DNA from 2 places in the Streptococcus sp. OMI870 genome. Region 1 is predicted to be linked to the other one. Evidence: predicted binding sites of a transcription regulator. Region 1 holds the regulator's gene; the other holds the start of a gene.
The links. Region 1 encodes NrdR, which represses ribonucleotide reductase genes. Its sites were predicted from a motif close to ACACNATATATNGTGT; they were not measured.

Region 1 (3,420 bases):
ACAAATGCAGATGCCATTAAATCAGTTAAGGTCGAACATACAGGCAAATTGGCAGCCAATGCTCCAGTTGCAACAGTAGAATTATAAAGACTACGGCAAAGAAAATGAGGTTGGGGCAGTGCACCCGACCTCTTGCCGTTTCTTGTTTTAAGTAAAAGGAGAAATCAGGGGATGAAATTTTTAACATTAAATTCCCATAGTTGGATGGAGGAGAATGCTCAGCAAAAGTTTGAGACTCTCAAAGAGCAAATTTTAGAAGCTCAATACGATGTGATTTGCTTTCAAGAAGTCAACCAAGAGATGGCTACAGAGGAAATTGCAACCGACGAGTATTATCAAGCCTTGCCATCTTCCGTAGCTATTCACAAGGATCACTTTGTTCGCGTATTGGTTGAGGAGTTGGCTGCTCAAGGTCTTCACTATTACTGGACTTGGGCTTACAACCATATTGGCTATGATCACCTTAATGAAGGGGTAGCTGTTCTTTCACGTCAACCATTAAAGGCAGATGAGATTTTGGTCTCTAATATGGACGATCCAACAGACTACCATACCCGTCGGGTGGCTGTTGCTCACACGAGTGTGGATGGAAAAGAGATCGCTGTTGCTAGTGTCCATCTTTCTTGGTGGGACAAAGGTTTCCAATTTGAGTGGCCACGGATTGAGCAGTATTTTAGCCAAGTAGGCAACCCCTTTATTCTAGCTGGCGATTTCAATAATCCTGCTGGTCAAGAAGGCTATGAAACCATTTTATCAAGTTCTCTAGAGCTACAAGATAGCTTTATTGAAGCCAAAGAAACCAAGGGCACCTATACGGTAGGTCCTGGTATCGATGGCTGGACGGACAATCAAATACCATTGCGGATCGATTATGTCTTTGCAAGTCCGGAATGGGAGATCGAGCGTCTTCACGTCATTTTTGACGGTCAAAACAAACCACATGTCAGTGATCACTATGGTTTAGAAGCAGAATTATCACTTTAAAATGAATTGAGAGTCGATAGGAAAACGATTTTGTTCGAATCGTTCGTCGACTCTTTTTTAATTTTTACATTAGAGGTTGCCATCGGAGCTTCTCTTGTTCTTCTGCTTTCTTTACGATTGATTTTATGGTAAAATGAAGTGTTAAAACAGTTCAAGGAGGTAGCAAATGCGTTGTCCAAAATGTGGTGGAAGTAAGTCTAGTGTGGTGGATAGTCGACAAGCTGAAGACGGGAACACCATACGTCGTCGTCGTGAATGCGAAGAATGCCATTATCGCTTTACTACCTACGAAAGAGTAGAAGAACGAACGCTAGTGGTTGTCAAAAAGGATGGAACGCGCGAGCAATTTTCTCGTGATAAGATCTTTAATGGCATTATCCGTTCGGCTCAAAAACGTCCTGTATCGAGTGATGAAATCGAAGAAATTGTAAACCGGATTGAACAAAAGGTTCGTAGCCAAAGTGATAATGAAATTAACAGTGAGTATATTGGTTCTTTGGTCATGGATGAGTTAGCAGATCTGGATGAGATTACCTATGTTCGTTTTGCCAGTGTTTACCGGAGTTTCAAGGATGTCGGTGAGTTAGAGACGCTCTTGAAGCAAATTACGAAAGGAACCAAGAAGAAAAAGGAAAAATAGATGAAGCCCAATACTCCTTTTGTATTTTTAAAAAATAATATTCTTCCGCCGGCAGGGGCTGCTTTGGAGCAGTATTACCTGCCTATTTTGGAGATGGAAACAGTAACGGTGTATCGCTATTTGCTGGCATCGTATGATCAAGGTGAAAAGCAACATTTGCTTGCACAGATTCTAAACCACATCGATATGGGATTCCCTCAATTGTTATTGGCTTTTGATCGCTTGATTGCCATGGGCTTGATTGATCTCTTTGAGGAGGAAGATGGTCTCACTATCCAGATGCATGCCCCCCTTGAAGCAGAGCAATTTTTTTCAAATGCCGTCTATAAACGCTTGCTTGAAAGAAAGATTGGAGAGAAGGCAGTGGAAGAGCTGCTGCCAGCACGCTCTTTAGGAACTAGACGGCAAGTGTCCTTTTCTCAAGTATTTGGACTAGATGCTGGTGAGGTGACAGTTGTTGCCAGTAAAAAACAGCAGTTTGATATGGACATGTTTAAACGCATGATGGGCCGAGACGGTCTTCGTTTTGCGGATGAAGGGGAAGCGACTCTGGCCCTTTTTGCCATTGCAGAGGAGCAACAATGGACCTGGTATGAAACCTATCTCTTAGCAAAAGAAACGGCAGTAGACCGCACCATTTCTCCAAAAAGAATGAAGCAAAAGCTAGCCCAAGCTAATCAGGAACAACCACGCCTGTCCTATAGCCGTCAGGAAGAAACCATCTTGAGGGAAGCCAAGCAAAAATCTAGCCTGCAATTCTTGGCGGAGATAAAGAAGGCCCGCAAGGCGACCATTACGCAGAGCGAACGCAAGACCCTTTCTAAGTTAGCGGATCTAGGCTTACTGGATGAAGTGATCAATATCATCTTGTTGCTGACCTTTAATAAAACCCAGTCAGCTAATCTCAATGAAAAGTATGCTTTGAAAGTGGGAAATGACTTTTCTTACCAAGGGGTCAACAGTGCAGAAATGGCGATTTTAAAAGTCCGAGAACGTCAGGAACAGGCTAAGTCTCAAGGAAATAAGGGGACAACAACTGCTCCTGCCAAAGGTAAGACAAGCAATGTTCCTAAGTGGAGCCAACCGCACTATCAAAATCAAACTAGTCAAAAAGAAAAAGTGGATCTTGCAAAAGAGAAACAACGCCTATTAGAAAAATTAAATCAAGGAGGTGAGTAGATGGAAAGTGTAGGTCAAACCCTGTCTCACATGAATCGTGCCCGCCAATTCAACTATGAGGATTTGGTCGCACAGATCTTGGCAGACCAAGAAGTTGCTGCCTTTATCAAAGACCAGTCTTTGTCTGAGCAAGAAATTCGACGGAGTATTTCAAAATTTAATCAATACATTAGCGAGCGAAACCGTTTTTTGCTTGCTGATCCGGATTATATTGCCAAAGGCTATAAACCGATTTTAACCATGAATGAAGGCTATGCAGATGTGGCCTATGAGGAGACACCAGAGTTAATCGAAGCCCAAAAACGGGCTGCGATCAACCAACGTCTCAACTTGATCAATCTCCCTTCAACCTTGAAAGAAGCGAGTCTAGCAAAGGTAGAGCTCGATGATAAGGGACGATTTGTGGCCTTTGAGGAGTTGGCCAATTTTGTTGCCCACTACCCTGACTATCAAAAAGGGATCTACCTCTATGGTGATTTTGGAGTAGGAAAGAGCTACATGATGGCGGCTTTGGCCCATGATTTATCAGAAAAACGCCAGGCCTCTACCACCCTACTTCATTTCCCAAGTTTTGCCATCGATGTCAAAAATGCCATTAGTTCGGGCTTGGTCAAGGA
Region 2 (3,420 bases), on a different contig from region 1:
TGCCGCAGCATAGACATCGATGACTTTGCGCATATCCATGTCGTAGGCAGAAGTGTAGTAAGGAATGGTTTCTGTTGACAAACCGGCAGCAGGGTAGTAGATCTTCCCGATTTTCTTCTCTTGGCGCTCTTCAATCCGTTGTGTGATTGGGTGGATAGAAGCAGAGACATCATTGATGTAGCTGATAGATCCATTTGGTGCGACAGCCAAGCGGTTTTGGTGGTAAAGACCATCTGCTTGAACTTTAGCACGCAGTTCCGCCCAATCCTCTGCACTTGGGATGAAGATATCTTTAAAGAGTTCTTTCACACGATCAGATTTTGGTACAAATTCTCCACTTGTGTACTTATCGAAGTAGCAACCGTTGGCGTAGTCTGATTTTTCGAAGTTGTGGAAGGTAACTCCCCGTTCACGCGCGATGTTGTTTGATTCCACGAGAGTCCAGTAGTTCATGAGCATGAAGTAGATGCTCGTAAACTCAACAGACTCAGGTGATCCGTATTCAATCAATTGTTGGGCAAGATAGCTGTGAAGTCCCATAGCACCAAGACCAAAGGTATGCGCTTGGCTATTTCCGTGGTCGATAGTAGGAACAGCGACGATATGAGAACTATCTGTGACGAAGGTCAAGGCACGAACCATAGCACGAATCGAACGACCAAAGTCAGGGGAAGTCATCATATTAACCACGTTGGTTGAACCAAGGTTACAGGAGACGTCAGTCCCCATTTTAATGAATTCTTGGGCATCGTTGATCAAGCTTGGCTCTTGAACCTGGAGGATCTCTGAACACAAGTTACTCATGATGATCTTTCCATCGACAGGGTTTGCGCGGTTAGCAGTATCGATGTTGACTACATAAGGGTAACCAGATTCCTGTTGCAATTTAGAAATTTCAGTTTCCAAATCACGCGCCTTGATTTTTGTCTTGCGGATGTTTGGATTAGCGACCAACTCATCGTATTTTTCAGTGATGTCGATGTAGTTAAATGGCACTCCGTATTCACGTTCTACAGAGTATGGGCTGAAGAGATACATTTCTTCATTCTTACGAGCCAACTCATAGAACTTGTCAGGTACGACGACACCAAGTGAGAGGGTTTTGACCCGGACTTTTTCATCGGCATTTTCTTTCTTAGTAGAAAGGAAGGCGATGATGTCTGGGTGGAAGACGTTGAGGTAAACCACCCCAGCTCCTTGGCGTTGACCCAATTGGTTTGAGTAAGAGAAGCTATCTTCAAAGAGTTTCATAACAGGAACGACCCCAGAGGCAGCTCCTTCATAGCCCTTGATCGGTGCTCCAGCTTCACGAAGGTTGCTGAGGGAGATCCCAACCCCACCACCGATACGTGAAAGTTGAAGGGCAGAGTTGATAGAGCGTCCGATCGCATTCATGTCATCGGTTACTTGGATCAAGAAACAGGAGACCAATTCCCCACGGCGGGCACGTCCAGCATTCAAGAAAGAAGGAGTAGCTGGTTGGTAGCGTTGGTGGATGATTTCATTTGCGATGTCTTTGGCAATGTCTTCATTTCCATCCGCAAAATAGAGAGCATTGAAGAAGACGCGGTCTTCCATGCTTTCGAGATAGTATTCTCCATCATTTGTTTTCAGAGCATATTGGTTATAGAATTTATAGGCAGCCATGAAGGACTTGAATTGGAAATTTTGATCTTTGATAAATTGGGCCAATTCTTCCAAAAATTCAGGACGGTACTTCTGAATGAAGGCTGTTTCGATATAGTTGTGTTCAATAAGGTAGTTGATTTTATCCGTTATTGAATCAAAGGCCATGGTATTTGGTCCAACATTTTCTTTGAAGAAAGCATCCAAGGCTTCTTTATCTTTATGAAGCATGATTTGACCGTTAACTGGACGGTTGATTTCATTATTAAGACGGAAGTAGGTTACGTCTTCAAGAGATTTTAATCCCATAATAATCCTTTTCTAGTTCAAAAAATGAAGAGAAGAAGTCCTCTCTTTACAAGTAAAAAGTCTAGTGTTAGGTTGCTAACGCTAGACCCTATTTAAGCAAAATACTGTGTTTATTAAGAAAGTTTCTTCAACTTAGCTGGTTGAAAACCAGAAAATACTTCATCCGGTGTTTGAATAACTGGAGCAGCATTGAATCCGAGATTCTTAACGTGATCTACAAATTCTGGCTGTTCATCTAAGTTAATTTCGCGGTATTCCACGTGATTGCTATCGAGGAATCGCTTGGTCATTTTACACTGAACACAATTATTTTTTGAATAAATGGTTACCATTTCTTTTTCGTTCTCCTATCGAAATATAAATCTGTAAACAGTATAAACAAAATCCACCAACTTGTCAACAAAATAAAACTAAATATTGTGCAAAGAAATAAAATGTGGTTTTTAAAGCACAATATATTGTGGTAGGTCAAAAGTATGAAATTCTAAGAAATGGGATAGGGATAGGCTTTTAAGCATCTTTAATTAGTTATAATTTTTGGGTGAATCAATATCCTGTGGTTCAGCTGCTTCTTTTCATTGAAAGCGGAAGAAAATTTTACTTATAATATAGTAGAAAATTGAAAGAAACCTGTTTTTGCTTTCTGGATCGCTCTTTAAAATGTATCTAGATTGGGATTTCTCGCAGTTTTTTTTCTGTAAGGCAGTAATAAAAATCTTGAAAAAAATTTCAAAAGATGATATAATACCAAATTGTAAGGGTTATCACAGATAACTCAAAACTAATTTTAAAAGGAGAGTCAAACTATGGCTTCTAAAGATTTCCACATCGTGGCAGAAACAGGTATCCACGCGCGTCCAGCAACTTTGTTGGTTCAAACTGCTAGCAAATTTGCTTCAGATATTACTCTTGAATACAAAGGTAAATCCGTTAACTTGAAATCAATCATGGGTGTTATGAGCCTTGGTGTTGGTCAAGGAGCTGACGTTGTAATCTCAGCTGAAGGTGCTGACGCTGATGACGCTCTTGCAGCAATTGCTGAAACAATGGAAAAAGAAGGATTGGCTTAAACATGACAGAAATGCTTAAAGGAATTGCAGCATCTGATGGTGTTGCCGTTGCTAAGGCATATCTACTTGTTCAACCCGACTTGTCATTTGAAACAATCTCAGTTGAAGATACAAATGCAGAAGAAGCTCGTTTGGATGCAGCTCTTGAAGCTTCACAAAACGAGCTTTCTCTTATTCGGGAGAATGCAGTAGCGAGCCTTGGTGAAGAAGCAGCACAAGTATTTGATGCTCACATGATGGTGCTTTCTGACCCCGAAATGGTTGGTCAGATCAAAGAAACGATTCGTACGAAAAAAATCAATGCAGAAGCTGGCTTGAAAGAAGTCACGGACATGTTTATTGCGATCTTTGAAGGAATGGAAGACAATCCTTACATGCAAGAACGTGCAGCAGACATCCGTGACGTGACCAAACG

Region 2: the regulator NrdR is predicted to act here: its motif matches at 2,384-2,399, upstream of nrdH (glutaredoxin-like protein NrdH).

What each region holds. Positions count from the first base shown of each region.
Region 1 covers NZ_JASHGM010000002.1:116,179-119,598, reverse strand. Annotated here, with positions in the region: gene QM968_RS04700 (PTS transporter subunit IIBC) at 1-87, shown strand, start outside; gene QM968_RS04695 (endonuclease/exonuclease/phosphatase family protein) at 172-984, shown strand; gene nrdR (transcriptional regulator NrdR) at 1,151-1,624, shown strand; gene QM968_RS04685 (DNA helicase) at 1,625-2,803, shown strand; gene dnaI (primosomal protein DnaI) at 2,804-3,420, shown strand, end outside.
Region 2 covers NZ_JASHGM010000001.1:575,334-578,753, reverse strand. Annotated here, with positions in the region: gene nrdE (class 1b ribonucleoside-diphosphate reductase subunit alpha) at 1-1,935, opposite strand, end outside; gene nrdH (glutaredoxin-like protein NrdH) at 2,049-2,267, opposite strand; gene QM968_RS02905 (phosphocarrier protein HPr) at 2,742-3,005, shown strand; gene ptsP (phosphoenolpyruvate--protein phosphotransferase) at 3,008-3,420, shown strand, end outside.